2 regions of the Streptomyces sp. SudanB52_2052 genome follow, and region 1 is predicted to be linked to the other one. Evidence: riboswitches for the same ligand, from Rfam matches in the RefSeq annotation. Region 1 holds a riboswitch; the other holds the start of a gene.
What was found. Region 1 has a riboswitch for thiamine pyrophosphate ahead of thiO (glycine oxidase ThiO). Riboswitches for the same ligand answer to the same signal wherever they lie in the genome.
Positions count from the first base shown of each region.

Region 2: it holds a riboswitch for thiamine pyrophosphate, as region 1 does, so the genes downstream of both, ACSUPV_RS11150 (thiamine ABC transporter substrate-binding protein) here and thiO (glycine oxidase ThiO) in region 1, are expected to answer to the same signal.

Region 1 covers NZ_OZ186796.1:6,686,766-6,702,017, reverse strand. The annotation lists gene metF (methylenetetrahydrofolate reductase [NAD(P)H]) at 1-692, opposite strand, end outside; gene thiE (thiamine phosphate synthase) at 788-1,447, opposite strand; gene ACSUPV_RS29980 (Rv2175c family DNA-binding protein) at 1,727-2,092, opposite strand; gene ACSUPV_RS29975 (NAD(P)/FAD-dependent oxidoreductase) at 2,183-3,424, opposite strand; gene ACSUPV_RS29970 (hypothetical protein) at 3,457-3,807, opposite strand; TPP riboswitch at 3,863-3,974, shown strand; gene thiO (glycine oxidase ThiO) at 3,972-5,141, shown strand; gene thiS (sulfur carrier protein ThiS) at 5,138-5,338, shown strand; gene ACSUPV_RS29955 (thiazole synthase) at 5,341-6,138, shown strand; gene pknB (Stk1 family PASTA domain-containing Ser/Thr kinase) at 6,233-8,167, shown strand; gene ACSUPV_RS29945 (deoxyribonuclease IV) at 8,254-9,132, shown strand; gene ACSUPV_RS29940 (sulfite oxidase-like oxidoreductase) at 9,138-9,797, opposite strand; gene bfr (bacterioferritin) at 9,972-10,448, shown strand; gene ACSUPV_RS29930 ((2Fe-2S)-binding protein) at 10,458-10,691, opposite strand; gene ACSUPV_RS29925 (class II 3-deoxy-7-phosphoheptulonate synthase) at 10,841-12,193, opposite strand; gene ACSUPV_RS29920 (trp operon leader peptide) at 12,290-12,346, shown strand; gene ACSUPV_RS29915 (chorismate-binding protein) at 12,450-14,315, shown strand; gene ACSUPV_RS29910 (6-phosphofructokinase) at 14,368-15,252, opposite strand, start outside.
Region 2 covers NZ_OZ186796.1:2,585,022-2,600,273, forward strand. The annotation lists gene ACSUPV_RS11135 (LAETG motif-containing sortase-dependent surface protein) at 1-331, shown strand, start outside; gene ACSUPV_RS11140 (ABC transporter ATP-binding protein) at 392-1,411, opposite strand; gene ACSUPV_RS11145 (ABC transporter permease) at 1,412-3,076, opposite strand; gene ACSUPV_RS11150 (thiamine ABC transporter substrate-binding protein) at 3,052-4,089, opposite strand; TPP riboswitch at 4,214-4,320, opposite strand; gene rlmN (23S rRNA (adenine(2503)-C(2))-methyltransferase RlmN) at 4,345-5,451, opposite strand; gene ACSUPV_RS11160 (SRPBCC family protein) at 5,521-5,970, opposite strand; gene ACSUPV_RS11165 (phosphatidate cytidylyltransferase) at 6,088-7,215, opposite strand; gene frr (ribosome recycling factor) at 7,215-7,772, opposite strand; gene pyrH (UMP kinase) at 7,939-8,697, opposite strand; gene tsf (translation elongation factor Ts) at 8,882-9,718, opposite strand; gene rpsB (30S ribosomal protein S2) at 9,871-10,761, opposite strand; gene ACSUPV_RS11190 (peptidoglycan DD-metalloendopeptidase family protein) at 11,035-11,598, shown strand; gene ACSUPV_RS11195 (TetR/AcrR family transcriptional regulator) at 11,817-12,374, opposite strand; gene whiG (RNA polymerase sigma factor WhiG) at 12,468-13,310, opposite strand; gene dprA (DNA-processing protein DprA) at 13,585-14,742, opposite strand; gene ACSUPV_RS11210 (YifB family Mg chelatase-like AAA ATPase) at 14,739-15,252, opposite strand, start outside.

The DNA of each region.
Region 1 (15,252 bases):
CGCTCCAACGTCTTCACGCTCGCGATCGGCATGACCTCGGGAATGATCGGGGTGTCGCAGCCGGCGGCCGAGACGCGGTCGCGCAGCCGGAGGTAGTCCTCCGGGTGGAAGAACATCTGCGTGATGGCGTAGTCCGCGCCCGCGCGGCACTTGTCGACGAAGTGGCGGACGTCGGTGTCCCAGTCGGTGGAGCGCGGGTGCATCGCCGGGAAGGCGGCGACGCCCACACAGAAGTCGCCGGACGCCTTGATCAGCTCGACGAGCTCGGCGGCGTAGGCCAGACCCCGGGGGTGGGGCACCCACTCGCCCATCGGGTCGCCGGGCGGGTCGCCGCGCAGGGCGAGCATGTTGCGGATCCCGGCGTCGGCGTACTGCCCGATGATGTTGCGCAGGTCGGCCACCGAGTGGTCGACCGCGGTGAGGTGGGCGATCGGCGTGAGGGTGGTGTCGGAGGCGATCGCCTCGGTCGCCTTGACCGTGCCCGCGCGGGTGGAGCCGCCGGCGCCGTAGGTCACGGAGACGAAGTCGGGTGCCACCGCCTCGACCCGGCGCAGCGCGTTCCACAGGTTCCGCTCGCCCTTCGGTGTCTTGGGGGCGTAGAACTCGAACGAGTACGTCGTCTTGCCGGTCGCGAGCATGTCGCGGACGGTGCGCGCGTGGTCCGATCTGATGGATGCGGTGCCGAGGGCCATACCGGCAGGTTAGCCAGGGGCGGTCGCTCTCCCAACCGAACGCGGATATTTGACCTATTTGTCTACTTGCTGTCCACTCCTTGGACAGCCCGGCGTCACTCCTTCTCGCGCAGCCGCTTCGCGAATTCGGACGCCGCCGCACCCGGGTCGTCGGCCTCGGTGATCGCCCGGACGACGACCACGCGCCGGGCCCCGGCTTCCAGGACCTGGTCGAGGTTGCCGAGGTCGATGCCGCCGATGGCGAACCAGGGCCGGTCGGTGCCGAGGGCCGCGGTGGACCGGACGAGGTCCAGGCCGGGGGCGTGGCGGCCGGGCTTGGTGGGGGTCGGCCAGCACGGGCCGGTACAGAAGTAGTCCACGCCGTCCTGGACGGCGGCCGCGGCGGCCTCGGACTCGGCGTGGGTGGAGCGGCCGATCAGGACGTCGTCGCCGAGGATCGCCCGGGCCGCGGGGACCGGGAGGTCGCCCTGGCCGAGATGGAGCACGTCGGAACCGGCGGCGTGGGCGACGTCCGCCCGGTCGTTGACCGCGAGGAGCTTGCCGTGCCGGGCGCAGGCCTCGGCGAAGACGGCCAGGTGCTCCAGCTCCTCGGCGGCCTCCATGCCCTTGTCCCGCAGCTGCACGATGTCGACCCCGCCGGCCAGCACGGCGTCGAGGAACTCCACGAGGTCGCCCTGCCGCGTGCGGGCGTCGGTGCACAGGTAGACCCGGGCGTCGGCGAGCTGGGCCCGTGCGGTGGTGGCGGTGCCGGACATGCGTGTCCCCCCTGGGTGTCGGTGGCGCGGGCGGGCCCGCGGGTGCGTCGGTGCCGTACGGCTGCGGGAGCGCCCCTACGGCTGCGGGAGCGCCCCTGTCCCGCCGCGACACCTCGGGCACCCTACGCCCCTTCCCGGGCCGCCGGGGGCGCTCACGGCCTCGCACGGGCACGCCCGGCCCCCGGGCCGTGACCCCCACGGGCCACGGCCCACACCGGGCGGGTTGTTCGGGCCGGCCCCGCTCGCGCGGCGCCGGACGGTTGTTCGGTCGAGGTCGGGTCAGACCGCGAGTGCCTGGGCGCGGCGCTTCACCTCCGTGCCGCGGTTCTCGCTCAGCGCCTGCGCCGGCGTGCCGGGCAGGGACGGGTCGGGGGTGAACAGCCACTCCAGCATCTCTTCGACCGTGAAGCCGTCGTCCCGCAGGAGCGTCAGGGTGCCGGACAGGCCCTTGACGACCTTGTCCCCGTCGATGAAGGCGGCGGGGACGTGCAGCGCGCGGTTCTCACCACGGCGTACGGCGATGAGCTGGCCCTCCTTGACCAGCTGCCGCACACGCGTCACCTCGACGCCGAGCTGTTCGGCGATGTCGGGGAGGGTGAGCCAGGCGGGGACGAGAGCATCGATCTTTGCGTCAATCTCGGTCACGGAAACCAGCCTGCCATCCACCACTGACAGTCGGAAGTCGGCCCGGTCCACCTGGGCGGACGCGCCGGGGCGGGACCGGGCGCCCGGGCCCTACGCCGTGGCCGCTTTCAGGGGCCTCGCCGGGTCCTGGAGCAGCACCGGATCCATCGGCGCGCCCGCCTCGATCAGGCGGCGGCCCTGCGCCAGGTCCCGGGGGCGGCCCACCGCCAGCAGCGCCACCAGCCGGTCCCCGCGCAGCCAGCAGACCGTCCAGGCGGGACCGGACGGGTCACCCCGCCACAGCGCGGTGTCGGCGGCCGCGTGGTGCCCGGCGTACTGCACGAACCGTCCGAACTGCTCGGACCAGAAGTACGGCACCGGGTCGTAGACCGCCGGGGTCTCGCCGGTGGCCCGGCCGATGATGTTCGACGCGACCGTGCGCGGGCCCTGGAGGGCGTTGTCCCAGTGGTGCACGAGCAGGCGCTCGCCGTACCGGCCCGAGGGGAAGGAGGCGCAGTCGCCGACCGCGTAGACGTCCGGCGCGGAGGTGCGCAGGTGCTCGTCGGCCACGATCTCGCCGTGGGCGCCGAGCTCGACCCCGGAGCCGGCCAGCCACGCCGTCGCCGGGCGGGCGCCGATGCCGACGACGACCGCGTCCGCGGGCAGCCGGGAGCCGTCGTCGAGGAGCACCGCGCCGGGCTCGACGCGCGCCACGCGCGCGTGGGTGCGCAGCACGGCGCCCGCGTCCTCGTACCAGCGGGCCATCGGGGCGGCGACCTCGGCGGGCAGCGCCCCGGCCAGCGGCCGTTCGGCGGCCTCCACGACGGTCACCGCGCAGCCCGCCTCGCGCGCGGCCGTGGCGAACTCCGCGCCGATCCAGCCCGCGCCGACGACCACGATGTCGTGCTGGCGGGCCAGCACCGGACGCAGCCGCTCGGCGTCGTCCAGGGTGCGCAGCAGATGCACACCGGGCACGCCCTCCGCGCCGGGCAGCCGGACGGGTTCGGCGCCGGTCGCGACGACCAGGACGTCGTACGGCACGGCCCCGTTCTCGGTGGCGAGCTCGTGGTCTCCGGGGCGCAGGCCGAGCACCTCGCAGCCGAGGCGCAGCTCGATGCCGAGGGCCTCGAAGTCGACGTCGAAGGCGGAGCCCTCCGCTTTGCCGAGCAGGACGGCCTTGGACAAAGGGGGCCGGTCGTACGGCTGGTGGGGTTCGGCGCCGATCAGGAGCACGGTGCCGGTGAAGCCCTGCTCGCGCAGGGCGACGGCGGTCTGCACACCGGCCATGCCCGCGCCCGCCACGACCACGCGCCGCGGCGCGGACGAACCTGGTTCCTGCGTCTGCTCGCTCACCTGATCACCATAGACAACTGACATTTCGTCAGTCAGTGCTCATCCGCCGTGACCTGCTCCACAACGCTGGTTCCGCTGCCCGCCTGGGACTCCCACTCCCAGCTCTCCTCCAGCCGCACCCGCCCGTCGGGCAGTTCCACGACCGTCGACACGCAGTGCCCGGAGGAGGTGGTCCCATCCCCCTTGAGCTGTACGTACCGGAAGTCCAGTCTGTCGCCCTCCCGGGTACCCACGAGATGCCCGCGTACGACGTCGCCGCCCGCGTACTCGGCCCAGACCTCGCCGTCCTTCTCGTGGTACGTGAACCGGGTGCGGGTCCCCACCTGGCCGGGTGCCTGGTCGGCGACGGGGGCGAGGACGAGTCCGTCGAGGGACCGGGCCATGGCGGTGGCTCCCTTACTGCGGCATGTGGCATCGGGCTAGGGTGGGTGGCCAACGTAAGGCACTCGCGGGAGCCCGGACGCACCGGGCTGAGAGGGAGGCTGGCGGCCTCCGACCGTACGAACCTGATCCGGGTCATGCCGGCGAAGGGAGGGGCTGGACGCCCATGTCGCGTACGCGCACGTCAGACGTCCTCGTCATCGGGGGCGGGATCATCGGCCTGGTCACCGCGTGGCGGGCCGCGCAACGCGGGTTCGCCACGGCCGTGGCGGACCCCGAGCCGGGTGGCGGCGCCGCTCAGGTGGCGGCCGGGATGCTGGCCGCCGTCACGGAGCTGCACTACGGCGAACAGACCCTGCTCGGCCTGAACCTCGCCTCCGCCCGCCGCTACCCGGACTTCGCGGCCGAGCTCACCGAGCTGACCGGCCACGACCTCGGCTACCGGCGGTGCGGCACGCTCGCCGTGGCGCTGGACGCCGACGACCGGGCCCACCTGCGCGAACTGCACGCCCTGCAGCAGCAGTCGGGCCTGGAGTCGCAGTGGCTGTCGGGGCGAGAGTGCCGCCGTCTGGAGCCGATGCTCGCGCCGGGCGTGCGCGGCGGGCTGCGGGTCGACGGCGACCACCAGATCGACCCGCGGCGCCTGGCCGGGGCGCTGCTGGCCGCGTGCGAGCGGGCGGGCGTGGTCTTCCACCACGCGTGGGCGGAGCGGCTGACCGTCGTGGGGGACCGGGCCACCGGTGTCGTCACCGCCGACGGGACCGAGCTGGGCGCCGGGCAGGTCGTGCTGGCCGGGGGCAGCCTGAGCGGGCGGCTCGCGGGCGTCCCGGAGGACGTGCTGCCGCCCGTGCGGCCGGTGAAGGGGCAGGTCGTCCGGCTGACCATGCCGGGACGGCACGGACCGTTCCTCAGCCGGACCGTGCGCGCGGTCGTGCGCGGCAGCCACGTCTACCTGGTGCCGCGCGAGAGCGGCGAGCTGGTGATCGGGGCGACCAGCGAGGAGCTGGGCTGGGACACCACCGTCACCGCGGGCGGCGTCTACGAGCTGCTGCGCGACGCGCACGAGCTGGTCCCCGGCATCACCGAACTGCCGCTCACCGAGACCCGCGCCGGACTGCGCCCCGGCTCGCCCGACAACGCGCCGCTGCTCGGCCCGACCGGCCTCGACGGACTGCTGCTGGCCACCGGGCACTACCGCAACGGCGTCCTGCTCACGCCGGTCACCGGCGACGCCCTGGCGCACGCCCTGGCGACGGGCGACCTCCCCGAGGAGGCCCGCCCCTTCACACCGAAGCGCTTCAGTACCGCCACCGCACTCACGGAGCAGCCCGCATGAACATCTCCGTCAACGGGGAGCCCCGGGACGTCCGGCCCGGCACGGCTCTCGACACCGTCGTGAAGTCGCTGACCACCTCGCCCTCGGGAGTGGCCGCCGCCCTCAACGAAACCGTCGTCCCGCGCACGCAGTGGCCGTCCACGCCCCTCTCCGAGGGGGACCGCGTGGAAGTCCTCACCGCCGTCCAAGGAGGCTGACCATGGCCGACGATCCGTTCGTCCTCGGGGGTACGTCCTTCACGTCCCGCCTGATCATGGGCACGGGCGGGGCGCCCAGCCTCGACGTGCTGGAGCGGTCGCTGGTCGCCTCCGGGACGGAGCTGACGACCGTCGCCATGCGCCGCGTGAACCCCTCGGTGCACGGCTCGGTGCTGTCCGTCCTGGAGAAGCTCGGCATCAGCGTGCTGCCCAACACGGCGGGCTGCTTCACCGCCGGGGAGGCCGTCCTCACGGCCCGGCTCGCGCGCGAGGCCCTCGGCACCGACCTGATCAAGCTGGAGGTCATCGCCGACGAGCGCACGCTGCTGCCGGACCCGATCGAGCTGCTGGAGGCGGCCGAGACGCTCGTCGACGACGGCTTCACGGTGCTGCCGTACACCAACGACGACCCCGTGCTGGCCCGCAAGCTCGAGGACGTGGGCTGCGCGGCGATCATGCCGCTCGGCTCGCCCATCGGCTCCGGGCTCGGCATCCGCAACCCGCACAACTTCCAGCTGATCGTCGAGCACGCGCGCGTGCCGGTGATCCTGGACGCGGGCGCCGGGACGGCGTCGGACGCGGCGCTGGCGATGGAGCTGGGGTGCGCCGGTGTGATGCTCGCCTCGGCGGTGACGCGGGCCCAGGAGCCGGTGTTGATGGCCGACGCCATGCGGCACGCGGTGGAGGCCGGGCGGCTGGCGTACCGGGCGGGGCGGATCCCGCGGCGGCACTTCGCGGAGGCGTCGTCGCCCGCGGAGGGCAGGGCGGCGCTGGACCCGGAGCGGCCCGCCTTCGGGTGAGGGTGCGCCGGGCACGTCACAGGTCGGCTGCAGTACCGGTGCGATCTTCGGCGTGCTGCGCGGGGTGACAGTGGTGGCTCGTACACTCGCCTGCGTGGACACGACCCTTCAGGACCCCTTGGTCGGGCAGCTGCTCGACGGCCGGTACCGCATCGACGCGCGGATCGCGGTCGGCGGGATGGCCACGGTCTACCGGGCCGTGGACACCCGCCTCGACCGGGTCCTCGCGCTCAAGGTGATGCACCCCTCGCTCGCGGTCGACGGCTCGTTCGTCGAGCGGTTCATCCGCGAGGCGAAGTCGGTCGCCCGGCTGGCCCACCCGAACGTGGTGCAGGTCTTCGACCAGGGCACCGACGGCTCCTACGTCTACCTCGCCATGGAGTACGTGGCGGGCTGCACCCTGCGGGACGTGCTGCGCGAGCGCGGGGCCCTGCAGCCGCGGGCCGCCCTGGACATCCTGGAGCCGGTGCTGGCCGCCCTGGGCGCCGCCCACCGCGCCGGGTTCGTGCACCGGGACATGAAACCCGAGAACGTCCTGATAGGGGACGACGGCCGGGTCAAGGTCGCCGACTTCGGCCTCGTCCGGGCCGTGGACACGGTGACGAACACCACCGGCACGGTCCTCGGCACGGTCTCGTACCTCGCCCCCGAGCAGATAGAGAACGGCACCGCCGACCCCCGCGTCGACGTGTACGCGTGCGGGGTGATGCTCTACGAGATGCTCACCGGCGACAAGCCGCACGACGGGGACTCCCCCGCCGTCATCCTCTACAAGCACCTGCACGAGGACGTCCCGCCGCCCTCGGCCGCCGTGCCGGGTCTCGCGTACGAGCTGGACGAGATGGTCGCCTCGGCGACCGCCCGCACCCCGGAGATCCGCCCGCACGACGCGGTGGCGCTGCTCGCGCAGGTCCGCGACGGGCGCAGCCGGCTGAGCGCGGACCAGCTGGACGTGGTCCCGCCCCAGGCGCTCACCGCGGAGCACGACAACGCCGACGACCGGACGAGCGTGATCCCGCGCGCGCTCACGACACCCCGCCCGCTGCCGGTGAACGAGGACGACGAGGCCGGCGAGGCGGTGCTCCACCGCACCAGCCGCTTCCAGTCCCCGCCGCCCCCGCCGTCCCGGCGCCGCTCGGGTCCCCGGCGCGGCCCGATGGCGATCGTCGTCGCCGTCCTGCTCGTGCTCGGTCTCGGCGCGGGCGTCTGGTACATCAACTCGGGCCAGTTCACCGAGGTCCCCCCGCTGCTGTCGAAGACCCAGGCCCAGGCCGAGGACCGGCTGCGGGACGCGGGCCTGGAGCTCGGCACGGTGAAGCACGCCTACAGCGACACCGTGGAGCGCGGCCAGGTCATCAGCAGCGACCCGAAGGCCGGTACGCGCATCCGCGGCAACGACGCGGTGAGCATCACCCTCTCCGACGGCCCCGAGACCGTGCGGGTGCCCGCCCTGGAGGGCCGGACGCTGGACAAGGCCCGGGCCCAGCTCAAGCAGGACGGGCTGGAGCCGGGCATGGTCACCCGTGAGTTCAGCGAGGACGTCCCGCGCGGCTCGGTGATCTCCGCGCGGCCCGCGGACGGCACGCAGGTGCGCGCGGGCACGGCCGTGGCGCTGGTGGTCAGCAAGGGCAGCCCCGTCGACATCCCCGACGTCACCGGTGACGACCTGGCCGACGCCCGGGCCGAGCTGCAGGACGCCGGCCTCAAGGTGAAGATCGCCACCGAGCGGGTCACCTCCTCCGAGTTCGACAAGGGCCAGGTCGCCAAGCAGAGCCCGACCCCCGGCGGACAGGCCGCCGAGGGCGACACGGTCACGCTGACGCTGTCCAAGGGCCCCGAGATGGTCGAGGTCCCGGACGTGGTCGGCGACAGCGTCGACGACGCCCGGCAGGCGCTGGAGGGCGCCGGGTTCCAGGTCGACGAGGACCGCGGTCTGCTCGGCCTGTTCGGCGACACCGTCGAGGACCAGTCGGTCAAGGGCGGCGAGACGGCGCCCAAGGGCTCCACGATCACGATCAGGATCAGGTGACGTCGGGCGAGTCGCTCCCGCACGGATCATGGCCGGACGCGGAGCCCCTGGCCGGAGCACGGTCGGGCGCATGACACCCTGAACGGGTGAACGATCAGCTGTCCGGCCCCTCCCGCAACCCCGTGGGCGGCCACGTCCCCGTGGCCGGCGGGCTCCACTCCGTCGGCCTGTCGTACGCCCGTGACCTGAAGGCGGAGACCGTGCAGGTCTTCGTCGCCAACCCGCGCGGCTGGGCCACACCGGCCGGGAACCCGAAGCAGGACGAGGCGTTCCGCGCCGCGTGCGCGGCCGAGTCGATCCCCGCGTACGTGCACGCCCCCTACTTGATCAACTTCGGCTCGCACACCGAGGCCACCGTGGAGCGGTCGGTGGAGTCGCTGCGGCACTCGCTGCGGCGCGGGCGGGACATCGGGGCGCTGGGCGTGGTCGTGCACACGGGCAGTGCGACCGGCGGCCGGGAGCGGTCCGTGGCGTTGAAGCAGGTCCGGGAGCACCTGCTGCCGCTGCTCGACGAGCTGACCCACGACGACGACCCGTACCTGCTGCTGGAGTCGACCGCCGGCCAGGGCGCCTCCCTGTGCTCACGGACATGGGACTTCGGCCCGTACTTCGAGGCGCTGGACGCCCACCCGATGCTCGGCGTGTGCCTGGACACCTGCCACATCTTCGCCGCCGGGCACGACCTGACCGGCCCGAGCGGCATGCACCAGACGCTGGACCTGCTGGTGGACACGGTCGGCGAGGGCCGCCTGAAGCTGATCCACGCCAACGACTCCAAGGACGTGGTGGGCGCCCACAAGGACCGGCACGAGAACATCGGCGTCGGTCACATCGGCGAGGACCCGTTCCGGGCGCTGATGACGCACCCCGCGACCGAGGGCGTACCGCTGATCATCGAGACGCCGGGCGGCAAGGAGGGGCACGCGGCGGACGTGGAGCGGCTGAAGAAGCTGCGCGACGGCTGACCTCCTCAGAGGTCGGGGCCGTCCCCCGGCTCCTCCTGGTACGAGTAGCGCTGCTCCTGCCAGGGGTCGCCGATGTTGTGGTAGCCGCGCTCCTCCCAGAAGCCCCGCCGGTCGGCGGTCATGTACTCCACGCCGCGCACCCACTTGGGGCCCTTCCAGGCGTACAGGTGGGGCACGATCAGGCGCAGCGGGAAGCCGTGCTCGGCGGTGAGCAGCTCGCCGTCCTTGTGGGTGGCGAACAGGACGCGCTCGTCGGCGAAGTCGGACAGGCGCAGGTTGGAGCTGAATCCGTACTCGGCCCACACCATCACATGGGTGACGTCGTCCGCGGGCGGGGCGATGTCGAGGATCGTGCGGGCGGGGATGCCGCCCCACTCGGCGCCCAGCATGCTGAACTTCGTGACGCAGTGCAGATCGGCCACGACGGTGGTGTGCGGCAGGGCCGTGAACTCCTCGTGGGACCAGCAGTGCTTGCCGCCGTCGGCGGTGGCGCCGAAGACCCGGAACTCCCAGCGCTCGGGCCGGAACTTGGGGACGGGCCCGTAGTGCGTGACCGGCCAGCCGCGCTGCACCCGCTGCCCCGGCGGCAGGCCGGGCTGCGTCGCTCCTGCTGCTCCTGCTGAATCGCGCCCTTCTTCCGATTCGTGCTCCAGCGGCTGACCCATGACTCCATCCTGACAGACCCCGGGTGATGCCCCTGACCCGGGTCACTTCAAAACGGGGCAAATAGAACTAAGCATGCCCTTACTTAGTAAGTGAAGACTTACTGGACGATCTTCGTCGCCGGTGGAATCATGCGGCGCAACCTGCCAGTTCCCCCCGTGGAAGGAGCCTCTGCGATGCAGGGCGACCCCGAGGTCCTCGAATTCCTCAACGAGCAGCTGACCGGCGAGCTGACGGCGATCAACCAGTACTGGCTGCACTACCGGATCCAGGACAACAAAGGCTGGACCAAGCTCGCCAAGTACACGCGTGAAGAGTCCATCGACGAGATGAAGCACGCGGACAAGATCACCGAGCGCATCCTCATGCTGGACGGTCTGCCCAACTACCAGCGGCTCTTCCACGTCCGGGTCGGCCAGACGGTCACCGAGATGTTCCAGGCCGACCGTCAGATCGAGGTCGAGGCGATCGACCGCCTCAAGCGCGGCATCGAGGTGATGCGCAGCAAGGGCGACATCACGTCGGCGAACCTCTTCGAGTCGATCCTCGAGGACGAGGAGCACCACATCGACTACCTGGACACGCAGCTGGAGCTGATCGACAAGCTCGGCGAGGCGCTGTACATCGCGCAGCAGATCGAGCAGCCGAGCTGAGGCCTGCGCTCAGGCCGCGTCCTCCAGCTCCGCGAGCACCGGCTGGCCCCGGTCGGCCAGTTCACGGCGAGGGCAGGCACCCCTGCCCAGAATCGCCTGGATACGGCGCACACAGGACCCGCAGTCCGTGCCCGCCTTGCAGGCGGAGGCTATCTGGCGGGGGGTGCAGGCACCGCTGTCCGCGTGCTGCTTGACCTGCTGTTCGGTGATCCCGAAGCAACTGCAGACGTACACGCGGTTCACCTCCCGAGGGACTTGCTCTGTGACGCCATCCCCGTTGATCGGTGAGGCTAACCTAACCTTACCCGTCGGGTGCGAGCCGCAAAAGTCGAGAGGGGCGCGGATCGTATGTGATCCGCGCCCCAGTCGATGCCCGGTAACGGGCGGACCCGTTACTGGTCCCTGTACATCTCCGCCACGAGGAACGCCAGGTCGAGCGACTGGCTGCGGTTGAGCCGCGGGTCGCAGGCCGTCTCGTAGCGCTGGTGCAGATCGTCGACGAAGATCTCGTCGCCGCCGCCCACGCACTCGGTGACGTCGTCACCGGTCAGCTCCACGTGGATGCCGCCCGGGTGCGTGCCGAGCTCCTTGTGGACCTCGAAGAAGCCCTTGACCTCGTCGAGCACGTCGTCGAAGCGGCGGGTCTTGTGCCCGGAGGCCGCCTCGAAGGTGTTGCCGTGCATCGGGTCGGTCACCCAGGCCACGGTCGCGCCCGAGGCGGTGACCTTCTCGACCAGCTCGGGGAGCTTGTCGCGGACCTTGTCGGCGCCCATGCGGACGATGAACGTCAGCCGGCCCGGCTCGCGCTCCGGGTCGAGGCGCTCGATGTACTGCAGCGCGTCCTCGGCCGTGGTCGTCGGGCCCAGCTTGATTCCGATCGGGTTGCGGATCTTCGAGGCGAACTCGATGTGCGCGTGGTCCAGCTGCCGGGTGCGCTCGCCGATCCACACCATGTGCGCGGAGACGTCGTACAGCTGCCCGGTGCGCGAGTCGACCCTGGTCAGGGCGGACTCGTAGTCGAGCAGCAGCGCCTCGTGCGAGGCGTAGAACTCGACCGTCTTGAACTCCTCCGGGTCGGCCCCGCAGGCGTGCATGAAGTTCAGCGCGTTGTCGATCTCGCGCGCCAGCTGCTCGTAGCGCTGACCCGACGGGGACGACTTCACGAAGTCCTGGTTCCAGGCGTGGACCTGGCGCAGGTCGGCGTAGCCGCCGGTGGTGAAGGCGCGCACCAGGTTCAGCGTGGAGGCCGAGGCGTGGTACATCCGCTTCAGGCGCTCGGGGTCCGGGACGCGGGCCTCTTCGGTGAAGTCGAAGCCGTTGACCGAGTCGCCCCGGTACGTCGGCAGCGTCACGCCGTCGCGGGTCTCGGTCGGCTTGGAGCGCGGCTTGGAGTACTGGCCGGCGATGCGGCCGACCTTCACGACCGGCACGGACGCGGCGTACGTGAGCACGGCGCCCATCTGGAGCAGCGTCTTCAGCTTGTTGCGGATGTGGTCCGCGGACACCGCGTCGAAGGCCTCGGCGCAGTCGCCGCCCTGGAGGAGGAACGCCTCTCCCTTGGCGACGGCCGCCATCCGGGCGCGCAGCTGGTCGCACTCGCCCGCGAAGACGAGCGGCGGATACGACTCGAGGTCCGCAACGACTGCGCGCAGAGCCTCGGGGTCGGGGTACTCGGGCTGCTGCGCCGCGGGCAGGTCTCGCCAGGTGTTGCCAGCACTCGCGCTGGTCTTAGCGTTCACGGTCACGACCTCAACATTACGGGGTCGTGTCGGGCGTCCTGACCCATGCCCAGCAATTGAGACACCGGGTACACCCCTCGGACATGGGGTAGGGTGCGTCGCATGTTCGCGCACTCGATCCAGACCTGGTGGTGGACCGCTCATCCGGCGGCCCGCTGACTGCGCGTACAGAAGACTTCGCGAAGGCCGCCCGAGGGGCGGCCTTCGGTGTTTCCCGGGTCGTTCCTCACCGACATCGACGTGATTCGACGGAAGAGGAACCATGGACCTGGCACAGCTGCTGGACGACTCCCGTCCCTTCGCCCTGCTCCGCCGCCGCACACCCGGCCACGACCATGACCTGGTCGAGGTCCTGATCGGCCCGGTCGCCGCGTACGACCGGCTCGCCGACCTCCCCGAGGAGAGCCTCGCGCTCGTCCCCTTCCGGCAGATCCGCGAGCGCGGCTTCGACATCCGCGACGACGGCACGCCCCTGCTGGCGCTCACGCCCCAGGAGTCGTACGGCGTCCCCCTCGCCGAGGCCCTGGAGCAGCTCCCGACGCATGAGGTCCGCGTCAATGACGGTGGCTTCGACGTCCCCGACGAGGAGTACGCGCGGATCGTCGGGCGCGTGCTGGAGGAGGAGATCGGCCGGGGCGAGGGCGCCAACTTCGTGATCCGCCGGACGTACGAGGGCGAGATCCCCGGGTTCGGGCGGGCCGACGCCCTGGCGCTGTTCCGGCGGCTGCTGGAGGGCGAGCGGGGCGCGTACTGGACGTTCGTCGTGCACACCGGGGACCGGACGCTGGTCGGGGCCAGCCCCGAGGTGCATGTGCGGATGTCCGGCGGCACGGTCGTCATGAACCCGATCAGCGGCACCTACCGCTACCCCGCCGAGGGGCCGACGCCAGAGCACCTGCTGGACTTCCTCGCCGACGGCAAGGAGATCGAGGAGCTGTCGATGGTCGTCGACGAGGAGCTCAAGATGATGTGCACCGTCGGCGACATGGGCGGGGTCGTGATCGGCCCGCGGCTCAAGGAGATGGCGCACCTGGCGCACACCGAGTACGAACTGCGCGGCAAGTCCTCGCTGGACGTGCGGGAGGTGCTGAAGGAGACCATGTTCGCGGCGACTGTCACCGGGTCGCCGGTGCAGAACGCCTGCCGGGTCATCGAGCGGCACGAGGCCGGCGGACGCGGGTACTACGCCGGTGCGCTGGCCTTGCTCGGCCGGGACTCGGGCGGGGCGCAGACCCTCGACTCCCCCATCCTGATCCGCACCGCCGACATCGCCTCGGACGGGCACCTGCGGGTTCCGGTCGGTGCCACGCTGGTGCGGGGTTCGGACCCGGTGAGCGAGGTGGCCGAGACCCACGCGAAGGCGGCCGGTGTGCTGGCGGCCCTGGGCGTGCGTCCGGCCCGGCCGCGTGCGGAGGCCGCACGGCCGGGGCTGGCGGAGGACCCGCGGGTCCGGGCCGCGCTGGACGGGCGCCGGGCCTCCCTCGCCCCGTTCTGGCTGCGGATGCAGGAGCGGTCCGCGGAACTCGCCGGGCACGCCCTGGTCGTCGACGGGGAGGACACCTTCACGGCGATGCTCGCGCACGTGCTGCGCGCCGGCGGCCTGGAGGTGACCGTGCGGCGGTACGACGAGCCGGGGCTGCGGGAGGCGGTGCTCGGGCACGAGGGGCCGGTGGTGCTCGGGCCCGGGCCCGGGGACCCGTCCGACCTGGCGGATCCGAAGATGCGGTTCCTGCGTGCCCTGACCGCCGAGGTGATCGGGGGCGAACGGCGGGGCGTGCTGGGCGTCTGCCTCGGGCACGAGCTGATCGCGGCCGAGCTGGGGCTGGACATCGTCCGGAAGGAAGTGCCGTACCAGGGGGCGCAGACGGAGATCGAGCTGTTCGGGCGGCGGGAGACCGTCGGCTTCTACAACAGCTTCGTGGCGCGCTGCGACGACGAGGCGGCGGCCGAGCTGACGGCCCACGGCGTGGAGGTCTCCCGTGCCGCGAACGGGGAGGTGCACGCCCTGCGCGGGCCCGGCTTCGCGGGGTTGCAGTTCCACCCGGAGTCGGTGCTGACGCTGAACGGGGCGCGGGTCGTGCGGGAGCTGGTGGGGCAGCTGCGCGGCACGGGCGCGCCCTCGGTCTGACACCGGGCCGGTCGGGGCCGCGCGGCCCCGGCCGGCACCGGAGGTGCGGTGGTCAGCCGAAGAACACCCCGACCTCCTCGTACAGCTTCGGGTCCACGGTCTTCAGGCGGGCCGTCGCCTCCGCGATGGGGACGCGGACGATGTCGGTGCCGCGCAGGGCGACCATCGAGCCGAAGTCGCGGTCGCGGACGCAGTCGATGGCGTGCAGGCCGAAGCGGGTGGCGAGCCAGCGGTCGAAGGCGCTGGGGGTGCCGCCGCGCTGGACATGGCCGAGGACCGTGGTGCGGGCCTCCTTGCCCGTGCGCTTCTCGATCTCCTTGGCCAGCCACTCGCCCACGCCGGACAGCCGGACGTGCCCGAAGGAGTCCAGAGACTGGTCCTTGAGGACCATGTCGCCGTCCTTCGGCATCGCCCCCTCGGCGACGACGACGATCGGCGCGTACGACGCCCGGAAGCGGGAGGTCACCCAGGCGCACACCTGCTCCACGTCGAAGCGCTGCTCGGGGATGAGGATGACGTTGGCGCCGCCGGCGAGGCCCGAGTGCAGGGCGATCCAGCCGGCGTGGCGGCCCATCACCTCGACGACCAGGACGCGCATGTGGGACTCGGCGGTGGTGTGCAGCCGGTCGATGGCCTCGGTGGCGATGCCGACGGCGGTGTCGAAGCCGAAGGTGTAGTCGGTGGCGGACAGGTCGTTGTCTATGGTCTTCGGGACGCCCACGCAGGGCACGCCATGCTCGTCGGAGAGGCGGGCGGCCACGCCGAGGGTGTCCTCGCCGCCGATGGCGATGAGCGCCTCGACCTCCAGCCCGGCGAGGTTCTCCTTGATCCGGCGGATGCCGTCCCGTTCCTTCAGCGGGTTGGTCCGGGAGGAGCCGAGGATGGTTCCCCCGCGGGGCAGGATGCCGCGCACGGCGGGGATGTCGAGCCGGACGGT
Region 2 (15,252 bases), 4.1 Mb from region 1:
CATCAAGCCGAACCTCGTCACCCCGGCCACGGCCTGCAAGAAGGAGGAGGAGCCCCCGGCTTCGACTCCGCCGGCCACGCCGACCCCGTCGGCCTCCCCGTCGAAGCCCGCCGAGGACACCGACACCCCGGCTCCGGCGCCGTCGGAGAGCGAGAGCAGCACACCGGCGGGCAACGCGCCCGCCCCCGCGGCCGGTGAGTCGAACCTCGCCGAGACCGGTGCCGACTCCAACACCGGCATCATCGCCGGCATCGCGGCGGCCCTGGTCGTCGTCGGTGGCGGTGCGGTGTTCTTCGGCATGCGCCGCCGTGGGGCGAAGAGCGACAGCTGACGCCCCCGCACGCCGTTACGTGGCCTGTCCCCGATCCCCGGGGGCGGGCCACGTCCCGTCTCAGCCGAGCACGACGGTCTCGGCCGCGTCGAACTCCACCCCGACCTCGCCCCCGACCTCCGGCGCGGACCGCAGCGCGCAGGCCGCCTCCAGGCGCGGGGCTTCCTCCGGCTGGAGGTGGACGGCCACGTGGGTGCCCTTGAAGGTGCGGGCGGTGACCGTGCAGCGCAGCCCGGCGTCGGCGGACACCAGGCGCACCCCGGCGGGCCGGACGAGCAGGGTCCGTGTGCCCTGCGGGGCCCCCTCGGGCACGGGCACCTTGCCCCACGGCGTGTCCGCCGCCTCCGCCCCGACGGTCGCCTCGACGACGTTCTCGAAGCCGAGGAAGCGGGCCACGAACGCGTCGGCGGGCCGCTGCCACACCTCCAGGGGCGTACCGGACTGGGCGATCCGCCCGTCCCGCATCACCACGACCCGGTCGGCCAGCGCGAAGGCCTCCCCCTGGTCATGGGTCACGGCGAGCACGGTCGTGCCCAACCGGCCGAACAGTTCCTTGAGTTCGACGACGAGCCGCTCCCTGAGCGACCGGTCGAGCTGGCCCAGCGGCTCGTCCAGCATCAGCAGCCGGGGGCTCGGCGCCAGGGCCCGGGCCAGCGCGACCCGCTGCTGCTCCCCGCCGGACAGCGCGGCGACGGACCGGCGGGCCGCGCCCGGCAGCCCGACGAGGTCCAGCAACTCCTGGACGTGCTCGGCCTGTTGCCGCTTCGGCGCCCCGTGCATGCGCAGCCCGAAGGCGACGTTGCCGCCCACGTCCCGCTGCGGGAACAGCTGGTGGTCCTGGAACATCAGTCCGACGCCCCGCCGGTGCGCGGGCACGCCCGCCTGGTCCCGCCCGTCGAGCGACACCCGCCCGGAGTCGAGCGGCTGCAGCCCGGCCACCACCCGCAGCAGGGTCGACTTGCCGCTGCCGCTGGGCCCGAGCACGCACACGATCTCGTGCTCGGCGACCTCCAGATCGACGGCGTCCAGCACGGCCCGCCCGCCGAAACGGACCGTCGCGCCCCGCAGACTCAGCAGCATCTAGAACTCCCCGGTCCGGTCCGTCCGCAGCCTCTCCAGTACCAGCAGGGCCACGGCGCACACCACCATCAGAATCGTCGACAGGGCCATCGCCTGCCCGTAGTTGAGGTCCCCGGGCCGCCCCAGCAGCCGGGCCACGGCCACCGGCAGCGTCGGGTTGTCGGGCCGCGCGATGAACACCGTCGCCCCGAACTCCCCGAGCGACACGGCGAAGGCGAACCCGGCCGCGATCAGCAGGGCCCGCCGGACCATCGGCAGGTCCACCTCCCGCCACACCCGCGAGGGCGAGGCCCCCAGCACCGAGGCCGCCTCCCGCAGCCGTACGTCCACGGCCCGCAGCACGGGCAGCATCGTCCGGACCACGAACGGCACCCCGACCAGGGCCTGCGCGAGCGGCACGAGGATCCAGGAGGACCTCAGGTCCAGCGGCGGCTCGTCCAGCGCGATCAGGAACCCGAAGCCGACGGTCACCGCGGACACCCCGAGCGGCAGCATCAGCAGCGCGTCGAAGCCGCGCACGAACCGCCCGGCGTCCCGGCGGGTGAGCGCGACGGCGGCGAGGGAGCCGATCACGACGGCGATGGCCGTGGCGGCGACGGCGTACGACAGGGAGTTGCCGATCGCCTCGATCGGCGGGACGAGGAACACTCCCCCGTCGTCGCTGGTCAGCGCCCGGTAGTAGCCGAAGCCGGGCGCGTCAAGGGACCGCTGCACCAGTACGGCCAGGGGCAGCAGGAGCAGCACCACGACGGTGACCAGGACCCCGGCCAGCAGCGTCCACTGCCCGGCGCCGCGCGGCCGGCGCGCGGTCCCGGCGGCGTCCACCAGCCGCAGCGCGGTCTCCCGCCGCCGCACGGTCCAGGCGTGCAGGGCGAGGATCGCCCCCACGGCCACGAACTGGATCAGCGTCAGCACGGCCGCCGTGGACAGGTCGAAGATCTCGGACGTCTGCCGGTAGATCTCCACCTCCAGGGTGGAGAAGGTGGGCCCGCCGAGGATCTGGACGACGCCGAAGGAGGTGAAGGTGAACAGGAAGACCATGAGCGCGGCGGCGGCCACGGCCGGTGCCAGCGCCGGGAGCGTGACCCGCCGCCAGGCCTTCAGGGGTGACGCCCCGAGCATCCGCGCGGCCTCCTCCTGCCGCGGGTCGAGCTGCGCCCACAGCCCCCCGACCGTCCGGACGACGACCGCGTAGTTGAAGAAGACGTGTGCGAGCAGGATCGCCCACACCGTGGTGTCCAGCCGTACGCCCCACAGCTCGTCGAGCAGCCCGCCGCGCCCGACCAGCGCCAGGAACGCCGTACCGACGACGACCGTCGGCAGTACGAACGGCACGGTCACCACCGCCCGCAGCACCTGCTTGCCCGGGAAGTCGAAGCGCGCGAAGACATACGCGCCGGGCAGGGCGACGATCAGGGTGAGCGCGGTGGAGACGAGCGCCTGCCAGGTGGTGAACCACAGGACGTGCCGGACGTCGGACTGCGCCAGCACCTCCCCGATCCGCCCGAGGTGCCAGACCCCGTCGACCTTCAGGCCGCGCGCGACGATCGCGGCGACCGGATAGGCGAAGAAGACCGCGAAGAACGCGACGGGCACGGCCAGCAGACCGAACCGCGCCGCCGCGCCCCGCCGCCGGACGGCTACTTCAGGACGAGTGAGGTCCACGCCTTGACCCACTGGTCACGGTGGTCGGCGATCTTCGCCGGGTCCATGGTCTCGGGATCCTTCGCCTGCGGCCCGTACTTCGCGAACTCGGGCGGCACCTGGGCGCCCTCGGTCACCGGGTACACGAACATGTTGAGCGGCATGTCCTGCTGGAACCGCTCGCTGATCAGGAAGTCGAGGAAGGCCTTGCCGCCCTTGGTGTTCTTCGCGTTGCTCAGCAGCCCCGCGTACTCGACCTGCCGGAAGCAGGTGCCCTCGGCGACCCCGGTCGGGGCGGCGGTGGGCTTCGGGTCGGCGTACAGCACCTCGGCGGGCGGCGAGGAGGCGTACGACACGACGAGCGGCCGGTCGCCCTTGGCCTTCTTGCCGCTGCTGGAGCCGGAGAACTCCTCGTTGTAGGCCTGCTCCCAGCCGTCGACGACCTTCACGCCGTTGGCCTTGAGCTTCTTCCAGTAGCCCTCCCAGCCGTCGTCGCCGTACTTCGCGGCGGTGCCGAGCAGGAAGCCGAGACCGGGCGAGGAGGAGGCGGCGTTCTCGGTCACGAGGAGGTTCTTGTACTGCGGCTCGACCAGGTCGTCGAAGCTGCGCGGCGGTTCGATCTTGTGGTCGGCGAAGTACTTCTTGTCGTAGTTGACGCAGATGTCGCCGGTGTCGACGGGCGTGACGCGGTGCTTGTCCTGATCGGCCCGGTACTCGGCCTTGATCCGCTCCGATCCCTTCGCCTCGTACGGCTGGAACAGGCCGTTGTCGAGGGCGCGGGACAGCAGGGTGTTGTCGACGCCGAAGAAGACGTCGCCCTGCGGGTTGTCCTTGGTCAGGACGGCCTTGTTCACGGCCTGCCCGGCGTCGCCGTCCTTGAGGACGCGGACCTTGTAGCCGGACTCCTTCTCGAAGGCCGCGATGACGTCCTCGGACGCGGCCCACGAGTCGTGGCTGACGAGCGTGACGGTCTTGGAGTCGCCGGCCTCCTGGGAGCCGTCGGACGACCCGCACGCGGACAGCGTGCCGACCATGCCGAGCCCGACGGCCACCGCCGTCAGCCGCTTGATGTTGATGCTCACTGGATTCCTCCTGGAGTGACCAGGAGAAGACGCGGCCCTGCCCGGGACTTCCGGGGTCCCGGGCAGGGCGCAACAGCTCGAGTGGTGACCGATCTCCCTACCCAGAATGACCTGGGCCAGGTTCGGAGGGTCTGCGGCCGTGTGCCGCACTCTCAGCGCTGTGGCGCTCCCCTGTCGGAATATGAAGGTGTATGTACGACGGTCAGACTACCGTTCGGTGGCCGCGAGCTGACCACACGCCCCGTCGATCTCCTGTCCACGGGTGTCCCGGATCGTCACCGGCACACCATGCGCGGCGATGGCCTCCACGAACGCCTTCTCGTCCTCGGGCCGCGAGGCGGTCCACTTCGACCCGGGCGTCGGGTTGAGCGGAATCAGGTTCACGTGCACGGGCTTGCCCTTGAGCAGCCGTCCGAGCCGGTCACCCCGCCACGCCTGGTCGTTGATGTCCCGGATCAGCGCGTACTCGATCGACAGCCGCCGCCCGGACTTGGCGCTGTACTCGAAGCCCGCGTCCAGCACCTCCCGCAGCTTCCACCGCGTGTTCACGGGCACGAGGGTGTCGCGCAGCTCGTCGTCGGGCGCGTGCAGCGAGATCGCCAACCGGCACTTGAAGCCCTCGTCGGCGAACCGGTGGATGGCCGGCACCAGACCGACGGTGGACACGGTGATCCCGCGCTGCGACAGGCCGACGCCGTCGGGCTCGGGGTCGGTGAGCCGCCGGATGGCGCCGACGACCCGGTTGTAGTTCGCGAGCGGCTCGCCCATGCCCATGAACACGATGTTGCTGAGCCGCGCGGGGCCGCCGGGGACCTCCCCGTCGCGGAGGGCCCGCATCCCGTCCACGATCTGGTGGACGATCTCGGCGGTGGACAGGTTCCGGTCCAGGCCCGCCTGCCCGGTCGCGCAGAACGGGCAGTTCATGCCGCATCCCGCCTGCGAGCTGATGCACATGGTCACCCGGTCCGGGTAGCGCATCAGCACCGACTCGACGAGCGTCCCGTCGAACAGCCGCCACAGCGTCTTGCGGGTGGTGCCCTGGTCGGTCGACAGATGCCGCACGACGGTCATCAGCTCGGGCAGCAGCGCCTCCTGCAACCGCCCCCGGGCACCGGCCGGGATGTCGGTCCACTGCTCCGGATCGTGCGCGTACCGCGCGAAGTAGTGCTGCGAGAGCTGCTTGGCGCGAAACGGCTTCTCCCCGACAGCGGCGACGGCCTCCTTGCGCTCGGCAGGAGTGAGGTCGGCGAGATGCCGCGGCGGCTTCTTGGCTCCGCGCGGGGCGACGAATGTGAGTTCTCCGGGCTTAGGCATGGCTCAACCAGTGTCGCAGATCGTTCACGGTGGCCCGTGCCCCGCCTGCGGCACCGGGAGTGAGAGCGCCTACTCGCCCGTGTGCTCCAGCCGGTCCTTGAGGAGCTGCTCGTTACGCGGGAGTTCCTTGCGAACCTGGGGGCGGACGACGAAGGGGACGAGGACCTTGCCCATGCCGTGGCCCTCGAAGTCGACCTCGATCGTCACGTGGGAGCGGCGGCCCTCGTCGAACGGCTCGACCTCGCCGTGGACCCGTGCCCGGACGGGGCCGTCGATCCCGCGCAGGCCCCAGCTGTGCGGCGGGTCGTACTCGGTGACCTCCATGGTCATCGGCATCGTGCGACGACCGATGTGCCGGGTGACCCGGACCTTGGAGCCGATGCCGACGGGCCCCTCGTCGAGGCGCTCCGCGGACACGGCGCTCAGCTGCCACTCCGGCATGCGCGGGGTGTCCATGACGTAGTCGTAGACGTCCGTGGGAGCGCGGTCGACATCGATGGACTGTCGAATGGCGGACATGATGACCCCCTTTGCGGCGTACACCTGAATCGTCCCACTCCGCGAAGCCCGCCGCCTCCCCGAGAAAGACGGCGAGCCCCCGCCGTGGTGGACGGGGGCTCACCGGGGCGGATCCGCTCAGCCGGATCCCACGAAGAGCACGAGCAGCAGCCACACCACGGGGGCCGTGGGCAGCAGCGAGTCGAGCCGGTCCATGATGCCGCCGTGGCCCGGCAGCAGCGTGCCCATGTCCTTGATGCCGAGGTCCCGCTTGATCATGGACTCGCCGAGGTCGCCGAGCGTGGCGCTGACCGCGACCGCGAGGCCCAGCAGCAGGCCCTGCCACCAGGCACCGTCGTCGATGAGGAACTCCAGGCACAGCGCGCCCACGACCATGGCGAAGGCGACCGCGCCGAGCAGGCCCTCACGGGTCTTGCCGGGGCTGATGCGCGGGGCGAGCTTGGTCCGGCCGAAGCGCCAGCCGACGGCGTAGGCACCGGTGTCGCTGACGACCGTCAGCAGCAGGAAGGTGAGCACCCGCTGCGGCCCGTCGTCCGCGGTCAGCATCATCGCGACGAACGTCGCCAGGAACGGCACGTAGAACGCCGCGAAGACGCCCGCCGTGACGTCCCTGAGGTAGTTCTCCGGCGGTTCCGTCATGCGCCAGACCAGCACGGCCAGTGCGGTGAGCGCCATGGCGACCCAGGCGCCCTCGGCGCCCCGGACGTACCCGGCGACGACCATCGCGGCACCGCCGAGCGCGAGCGGCACGAGGGGCGCCCGGATGCCCTTGCGCTCCTCCAGCCGCTTGGTCAGTTCCCACAGGCCCACCACGACGGCGACCGCGACGACGCCGACGAACACGGCCTTGACGACGAACAGCGACGCGACGATCACCGCGCCGAGGCCGACCCCCACCCCTATCGCGGCGCTCAGGTCGCGACCCGCGCTCTTCTTCTGCGGCTTGGGTGCCGGCTGCGAGGCGTCGGGCATGGGCTCCGGATTCGTGTCGTTCCGGACCGGAGGGCCGCTGCGCCGAGCGGCCCCTCGGTCGTCATCCTGGTTTTCGCCGTATGCGGCCACGTCGGGCACGATGGGCATGGGCCGAGTCTGAGGCGCGTCATGCGCATCGTATGCGGGACCCGCCGGGGCGGCCCCTTGGACGTGCCCCTGGCCGGGGGTGTGGACCTGCCCGTGGCCATGCGGGTGGTCGGCGGGCCCCCAGTACCCGGCCTGTGGCGGCGCCCCCCAGGAAGAGTCGTTCATCAGACCTCGAGCAGCTCCGCTTCCTTGTGCTTCAGGAGCTCGTCCACCTGCGCGACGTACTTCGCGGTGGTGTCGTCGAGCTCCTTCTCCGCACGGCGGCCCTCGTCCTCGCCGACCTCGCCGTCCTTGATCAGCTTGTCGATGGCGTCCTTGGCCTTGCGGCGCACGGAGCGGATGGAGACCTTGGCGTCCTCACCCTTGCTCTTGGCGACCTTGATGTACTCGCGGCGGCGCTCCTCGGTCAGCTCGGGGAACACCACCCGGATGATGTTGCCGTCGTTGCTCGGGTTGACGCCCAGGTCGGAGTCGCGGATGGCCTGCTCGATGTTGCGCAGCGCGCTCTTGTCGAACGGCGTGACCACGGCCATGCGCGGCTCGGGCACCGAGAACGAGGCCAGCTGGTTGATCGGGGTCGGCGCGCCGTAGTAGTCGGCCACGATCTTGTTGAACATCGCCGGGTGCGCACGGCCGGTGCGGATCGCGGCGAAGTCCTCCTTGGCGACCACGACGGCCTTCTCCATCTTCTCCTCGGCCTCGAGGAGGGTCTCTTCGATCACCACTTGCTCCTGCGTGTCTTGAGTAGGCCCGGCTGCGGTTCCATGTGGGGCGGCGGCCGGCTGCGTCGCGTCTTCTTCCTGCACGGTTCCCGACCGGCAGGACATTGTCCATCCCCCGGCCCGGCTCCGTCCCGTCCGTCCCCCGGACGGGGTTGTTCTCGGGGTGTCAGTCCCGGCTGCCGGGGTCCCCCACCAGCGTGCCGATCTTCTCACCCTTGACGGCGCGTCCGATGTTGCCCTCCGCGAGCAGCTCGAAGACCACGATCGGGAGCTTGTTGTCGCGGCACAGCGTCACGGCCGTGGCGTCGGCGACCTTCAGGTCGCGGGTGATGACCTCGCCGTAGCCGAGGTGGTCGAACTTCACGGCGTCCGGGTTGGTCTTCGGGTCGGAGTCGTAGACCCCGTCCACGCCGTTCTTGCCCATCAGCAGCGCCTCTGCGTCGATCTCCAGGGCGCGCTGGGCGGCGGTGGTGTCGGTGGAGAAGTACGGCATGCCCATACCGGCGCCGAAGATCACCACGCGGCCCTTCTCCAGATGGCGTACGGCGCGCAGCGGGATGTAGGGCTCGGCGACCTGGCCCATGGTGATGGCGGTCTGCACGCGGCAGTCCACGCCCACCTTCTCCAGGAAGTCCTGGAGGGCCAGGCAGTTCATGACGGTGCCGAGCATGCCCATGTAGTCGGAGCGGGCCCGGTCCATGCCGCGCTGCTGGAGTTCGGCGCCGCGGAAGAAGTTGCCGCCGCCGATGACGACCGCGATCTGCGCGCCGTCGCGTACGACGGCCGCGATCTCGCGGGCGATCTTGTGCACCACGTCGGGGTCGACGCCCAGGCCGCCACCGCCGGAGAAGGCCTCTCCGGACAGCTTCAGCAGAAACCGGCCGCGTACTTTGCCGTCGTCGCTCTTCTGGGCCTTGGTGGTCATGGGGGATCCCGCCTCTTTCACGTGGTGCGCATACGAGGAAGGCCATTGCCGGTGGGGCGTGTTTCGCATCCCATACGGCAATGGCCTCCTCGTCAGATCTGCTGTCGTCCGTCACCCCTGTGACGGCGTACGCGGACGACTGCTGTCGACCCTATCGGGGTCGGGCGTCGATCGCGGTACGGACTCAGATGCCGACCTTGATGCGCGTGAAGCGCTTCAGGGTGACACCGGCCTCGTCCAGGATCTTCTGGACGGACTTCTTGTTGTCGAGCGCGTACGGCTGGCCGAGCAGCGTGGCGTCCTTGAAGAAGCCGTTGAGGCGACCCTCGACGATCTTCGGGAGGGCGGCCTCGGGCTTGCCCTCGGCGCGGGTGGTCTCCTCGGCGACGCGGCGCTCGGACTCGACGACCTCGGCCGGCACGTCCTCCTTGGAGAGGTACTTCGGCGCGAAGGCGGCGATGTGCTGGGCGACGCCCTTGGCGATCTCGGCGTTCGGCTTGTCCAGCTCGACGAGGACACCGATCTGCGGGGGCAGGTCGGGCATCGTGCGGTGCATGTACGCGGTGACGTAGCCGTCGGCGAACTGCGCGAAGCGGTCCAGGACGATCTTCTCGCCCAGGTTGGCGTTGGCCTCGTCGACGAACGCCTGGACGGTCTTGCCGGCCTCGATCTCGGAGGCGAGCAGGGCCTCCAGGTCGGCCGGGGAGGTCTTGGCGACGTGCTCGGCGATGGCGGTGGCCACGGCCTGGAACTTCTCGCCCTTGGCGACGAAGTCCGTCTCGCACTTCAGCTCGACGAGGACACCGGAGGAGTTGTCGTCGGCGATGATCGAGACCACGGCGCCGTTCTCGGCGGAGCGGCCCTCGCGCTTGGCGACGCCCTTCTGGCCCTTGATGCGGAGCGCCTCGACGGCCTTCTCGACGTTGCCCTCGGCCTCGTCCAGCGCCTTCTTGCAGTCCATCATGCCGGCGCCCGTGAGCTCGCGGAGCTTCTTGACGTCGGCGGCGGTGTAGTTCGCCATGAGTCTGTGAATCTTTCTCGAAGTCTGGAAGATCGAAGATCTGCGGGTGCGCCCATGGAGCCGGGGGGCGCTGTCCTTCCGCTGACCTACGGGTGAACGGCGGGAGCGGACTTCATGTCAGCGCTCCCGCCGTCAACTCGGACGCTGACGGGTCAGGCCTGCTCGGCCTCGGCCGGCTTCTCGCCCTCGGCCGGCTTCTCGGCCTCGGCCTCGGCGGCCGGAGCAGCCTCGGCGGCCGGAGCGGCCTCGGCGGCGGCCTCGTCGGCCTTCTTCTCGCCCTCGAGCAGGTCGCGCTCCCACTCGGCCAGCGGCTCGCCGGCGGCCTTCTCGCCCTTGCCCTCGGTGGCGACACCGCTGCGGGCGATGAGGCCCTCGGCGACGGCGTCGGCGATGACGCGGGTGAGCAGGGTGACGGAGCGGATCGCGTCGTCGTTGCCCGGGATCTTGTAGTCGACCTCGTCGGGGTCGCAGTTGGTGTCGAGGATCGCGACGACCGGAATGTTCAGCTTCCGGGCCTCACCAACGGCGATGTGCTCCTTCTTGGTGTCCACGATCCAGACGGCGCTGGGCACCTTCTGCATCTCGCGGATACCACCGAGGGTCTTCTCCAGCTTGGCCTTCTCGCGCGAGAGCACGAGAAGCTCCTTCTTGGTCAGACCGGACGCGGCGACGTCCTCGAAGTCGATCTGCTCGAGCTCCTTGAGGCGCTGCAGACGCTTGTAGACGGTCGAGAAGTTGGTGAGCATGCCGCCCAGCCAGCGCTGGTTGACGTAGGGCATGCCGACGCGGGTGGCCTGCTCGGCGATGGCCTCCTGCGCCTGCTTCTTCGTGCCGACGAACATGACCGTGCCGCCGTGGGCGACGGTCTCCTTGACGAACTCGTAGGCGCGGTCGATGTACGACAGCGACTGGAGCAGGTCGATGATGTAGATGCCGTTGCGCTCCGTGAAGATGAAGCGCTTCATCTTCGGGTTCCAACGACGGGTCTGGTGACCGAAGTGGACGCCGCTCTCCAGCAGCTCCCGCATCGTGACGACGGCCATGGCCGTATCTCCTTGAATTTCTCGGTTGTGCCGCGGATGCCGGACGGCTTCCGCGCCTGACGCCCACTGCGCGCCGTGCCACGAGGGACCGAGGGGCGCTGATACGGCCCGTTGCCGGGCTGCGTATCGGGGCGTGCGAAGTCGACCCGGTGACCCGGATCGCCACCAGAAGTGTACGGGACCCGCGGGGCACCGGGTGACGCCGTTGTCCACAACCGGGCGGTGGTCCACAGCCACGGTCCGGAAGGGGCGGCGGTCCGGGACGCTTTCGGCATGCGAGCGAAGCGATGTGTGCGTGGGTGTACGCGGCTGGTCCTGCTGCTGGTGTTCACGGCGACGGCCCTGCTGTCCCCACCGCCGAGCCTGTCCCTGACCGGTACGGATGCGACCGTACCCGCCCTCGGCCGCACCTGGCCGGTGGGCTTACGTCCCCCGGTCCTGCGCGGCTGGGAACCCCCCGAGACGGTGTACGGCCCGGGCCACCGGGGCGTCGACCTGACGGCAGCGCCCGGGACGCCGGTGCGGGCGGTGGCGGCGGGCCGGGTGGCCTTCGCGGGCCGGGTGGCCGGCAAGGGGGTCGTCTCGGTGGACCTGGCGGGGACCGGCGATCCCCCGCTCCGCACGACCTACGAACCCGTGACGGCGTCCGTCGAGGAGGGCGCGGAGGTGGAGGCGGGCGAGGTGATCGGCACGGTGGCGGCGACCGGCTCGCACTGCACGGCTCCGTGCGTGCACTGGGGCCTGCGCCGGGGCGGGACGTACCTGAACCCGCTGTCGCTGCTGCCACCGTGGCTCCTCAACCGGGGCCCGTCGAGGCTGCTGCCGGTCCTCACCTAGGGCGCGGCTCGCCCAGGGCACGGGGAGTCGCGCCGCTCGGGCGGCGCGGGCGGGCGCCTTTGCGCCGTGGGTGGGCGATGGGCCTCCGCCTGAGCAAAGCCGAGAGCCTGGCGGAGGCGCCCGGCAGCACCCCGCTGCACCCCGCGGCGGCGGGCTGCTCACCCACCCGGCCCCGGCTCCGGCTCCGGCTCCGGCTCCGGCTCCGGCTCCGGCGAGGCTCAGCCCCGCACACCCCGCAGAGCCATGGAGACAGCCGCCTCGGTGACGACCCCGGGCTCCTCCGCGGCCCCCAGCTCGATCCGCCGCACCGCCGCGTCCACGACGCCCTGCACCAACATCGCGGCGAGCCGGGGCTGCTCGTGCCCCATCTCGGCCAGCGCCTCGACGATCATCGCGACGAGCCCGCCGTGCGCCGCCCGGATCTTCTCCCGGGCCCCCGCGTCCAGCTCACTCGCGGAGATCGCCACCACGGCCCGGTGCCGCCGGTCCCCGACCAGTTCAAGCTGCTGCCGCACATACGCCTCGACCTTGGCGTCGGGCGTCTCCGCCCGCTCCATCGCCGCCGACACCTCCGCCGCCCAGACAGGGAAGTCGACCTCGCACAGTTCCTCGACCACGGCCGCCCGTGACCGGAAGTACTCGTAGACGGAGGACCGCGCGAGGCCCGTCCGCTCGGCGAGGGCCGGGAAGGTCAGCGCCTCCGTACCGCCCTCGGACAACAAGGAACGAGCCGCGTCCAGCAGGGCGGCTCGCTGCATCGACCGGTGCTCGGCCACGGAGGCCGCTCGAATCCTTGGCACATCAACACTCTACGGACGCGCCGGGCCGGACGGGAGTGGCTCCCGCCGGGCCGACGCCATCCGGCCAGGTCAGCGGCCGAAGCTCGCCAGTTTCGCTCTGAGCTGGAGCACGGACTTGGTGTGGATCTGGCTGACCCGGCTCTCGGTCACACCCAGCACGTTCCCGATCTCGGCCAGCGTGAGGCCCTCGTAGTAGTACAGCGTGACCACGGTCTTCTCCCGCTCGGGCAGCGTGTTGATCGCCCGGGCGAGGAACCTGCGCAGCTCCCGGTCCTCGGCGACCTCCACCGGGTTGTCGGCGGCGGTGTCCTCCAGCGTGTCCATGACGCTCAGCCCGTCGCCGCCCTCACCGCCCCCGTGCAGCAGCTCCTCCAGGGCCACCACGTTGGCCAGCGACAACTGGCTGAACACCGCGTGGAGTTCCTCGACCGCGATACCCATCTCGGAGGCCACCTCGCCCTCCGTCGGCGTGCGCCGCAGCCGCGCCTCCAGGGTGGCGTACGCCCGCTCCACGTTGCGCGCCTTCTGCCGCACCGAGCGCGGGATCCAGTCCAGCGCCCGCAGCTCGTCGATCATCGCGCCGCGGATCCTGGTGATGGCGTACGTCTCGAACTTGATCTCCCGGTCGATGTCGAACTTCTCGATCGCGTCGATCAGCCCGAACACCCCGGACGAGACGAAGTCCGCCTGCTCGACGTTGGACGGCAGGCCCACGCTGACCCGGCCCGCGACGTACTTCACCAGCGGCGAGTAGTGCAGGATCAGCTGCTCCCGCAGCCGCTCGTCCCCCGTCGCCTTGTACGACCGCCACAGCTCGTCGAGCGTCGAGGGAGCGGGCGGCCGCACGCTGCCACCGTCACGGGCGGCTGGGGGGATCGCCGCCCGGTCGGACCCGGAGGTGTGCTGGGGCATTCGTCGCCTTGTGCCGTTCTGCTGCGAAGTGGTGCTGCTGGGGTGAGCTGTCTGTCTGATGTCGAGTTGCCTGTCCGTGTCGGTATGCTCGTGAGCGTAGCGTGACTGTGGTGTCGCGGTGCGCGAAGGACGGAGGTCGAAGGGGGCGCAGACACGTTCCGGAAGGCGTCCGGCCGAAGCGCCGCGCTCGCCCGGCGTGCTCACCGCAGACCCCCAACTGGGCGCATTCCAAGGGGTGTCGGGGTTCCCCCGGACGGCCGAACAGGGGCGGTCCTCATGGCTCGGGACCGCCGCGGACCGACATCACCGCCTGGCGTGTCAACTTCCAGCCGTCGCCGTGTCGTTCGACGTAACCGAGTGCTCGGAGTTCGTACAGTCTCGCGATCGCGTCGTCCGGTGTGGTCTGTGCGCGGCGCGCGATCTCGTCCGGCCGGGCGGCCCGGCGCCCCGGCAGCGCGGCGAGCACCTGCCGGGCGGCCGGCTCCAGCAGGTCCCGGGGCAGGACGGGGCCGCGCCGGTCGGGGGCGAGCTGTCCGATGTCGCCGACCAGCTCGACGACGTCGGCGGCGTCGGTGACCAGGGCCGCTTCCGCGCGCAGGAGCTCGTGCACCCCGGCGGACAGGGCGCTGGTGGCGGGGCCCGGTACGCCCATTGTGTGCCGGCCCAGGCGCTGGGCCGCCCGGGCGGTGACCAGGGAGCCGCTGCGGTGGGCGGCCTCGACGACCACGGTGCCGCGGGTGAGGGCCGCGATCACCCGGTTCCGCAGAATGAACCGGCTCGGTGTCGGATGATCGCCGGGCGGCAACTCACCGATGACCAGACCCTGTTCGGCGATCCTGCCGATCAGCTGGGTGTGTCCGCGCGGGTAGGGCCGGTCGACGCCGCAGGCGAGGACGGCGACGGTGGCTCCGCCCGTGCCGAGGGCTCCGCGGTGGGCGGCGCCGTCGACGCCGTAGGCGCCGCCGGAGACCACGACCCAGCCCTGCTCGGCGAGACCGGCGGCGAGGGTGGCCGCCATGTGCGCCCCGTACTCGGTGCAGGCCCGGGCGCCGACGACCGCGACCGACTTCAGCGCCCACATGCGCAGGCTGGGCCTCCCTCGCACCCACAGGCCCAGGGGCCGGGCATCCCCGAGATCGTCGAGCTGCCCCGGCCACTCGGACTCCCCGGGGCACACGAACCGCACCCCGGCGTCGCGGGCGACCTCCAGATCCCGCCGCGGCCGGGCGACCGCGGCCCTGGCCAGCAGCCCGGCCCACCGCTTCGCGCTCACGCCCGGCAGAGGCGCCCCTCCCTCCACCAGCCGCCGCACCACTCCCCCGACCCCGACCTCCCGCACCCACCGCCCACCGGCTTCGTCCCCAGGCTCGATGACGCGGGAGAGGAAGACGCGGGCGAGGAGTTCGTCGTCCGGGTCGTCGAGGACGCTCACGTCAGTGCCCCGATGGCCATGGGCACGCCCCTCGGTACGCCGGTGCGCAGCTGGAGCGCGAGTGCGACGTCCGTCGCGTCGGGCCGGTCGTGGCCCACCAGATCGGCCACGGTCCAGGCCACGCGCAGGACGCGATCGAGTCCGCGGGCGGTCAGGACGCCCCGCTCCAGGTTCCGCTCGGCCTCGTCCATCGCGCCGGAGGCGGCGTACCAGCGGCTGCGCAGCTCGCGGCCGGGCACCTCGCTGTTCGTCCGCCAGGGAGTGGCCGCCAGGCGCTCCGCAGCCCGTTCCCGGGCCGCCCGGACCCGGTCGGCGACCGTCGCGGTGGACTCGCCGCGGGCGCCGCAGGCGGTCAGCTCGGTGCGGGTGACGCGGTCCACCTCGACGCGCAGGTCGACGCGGTCGAGCAGCGGCCCGGAGAGCCTGGCCTGGTATCGGCGGATCGCCGAGGGCGGGCACTCGCAGAGGTCGTCCCGCTGGGAGAACCGGCCGCACGGGCAGGGGTTGGCC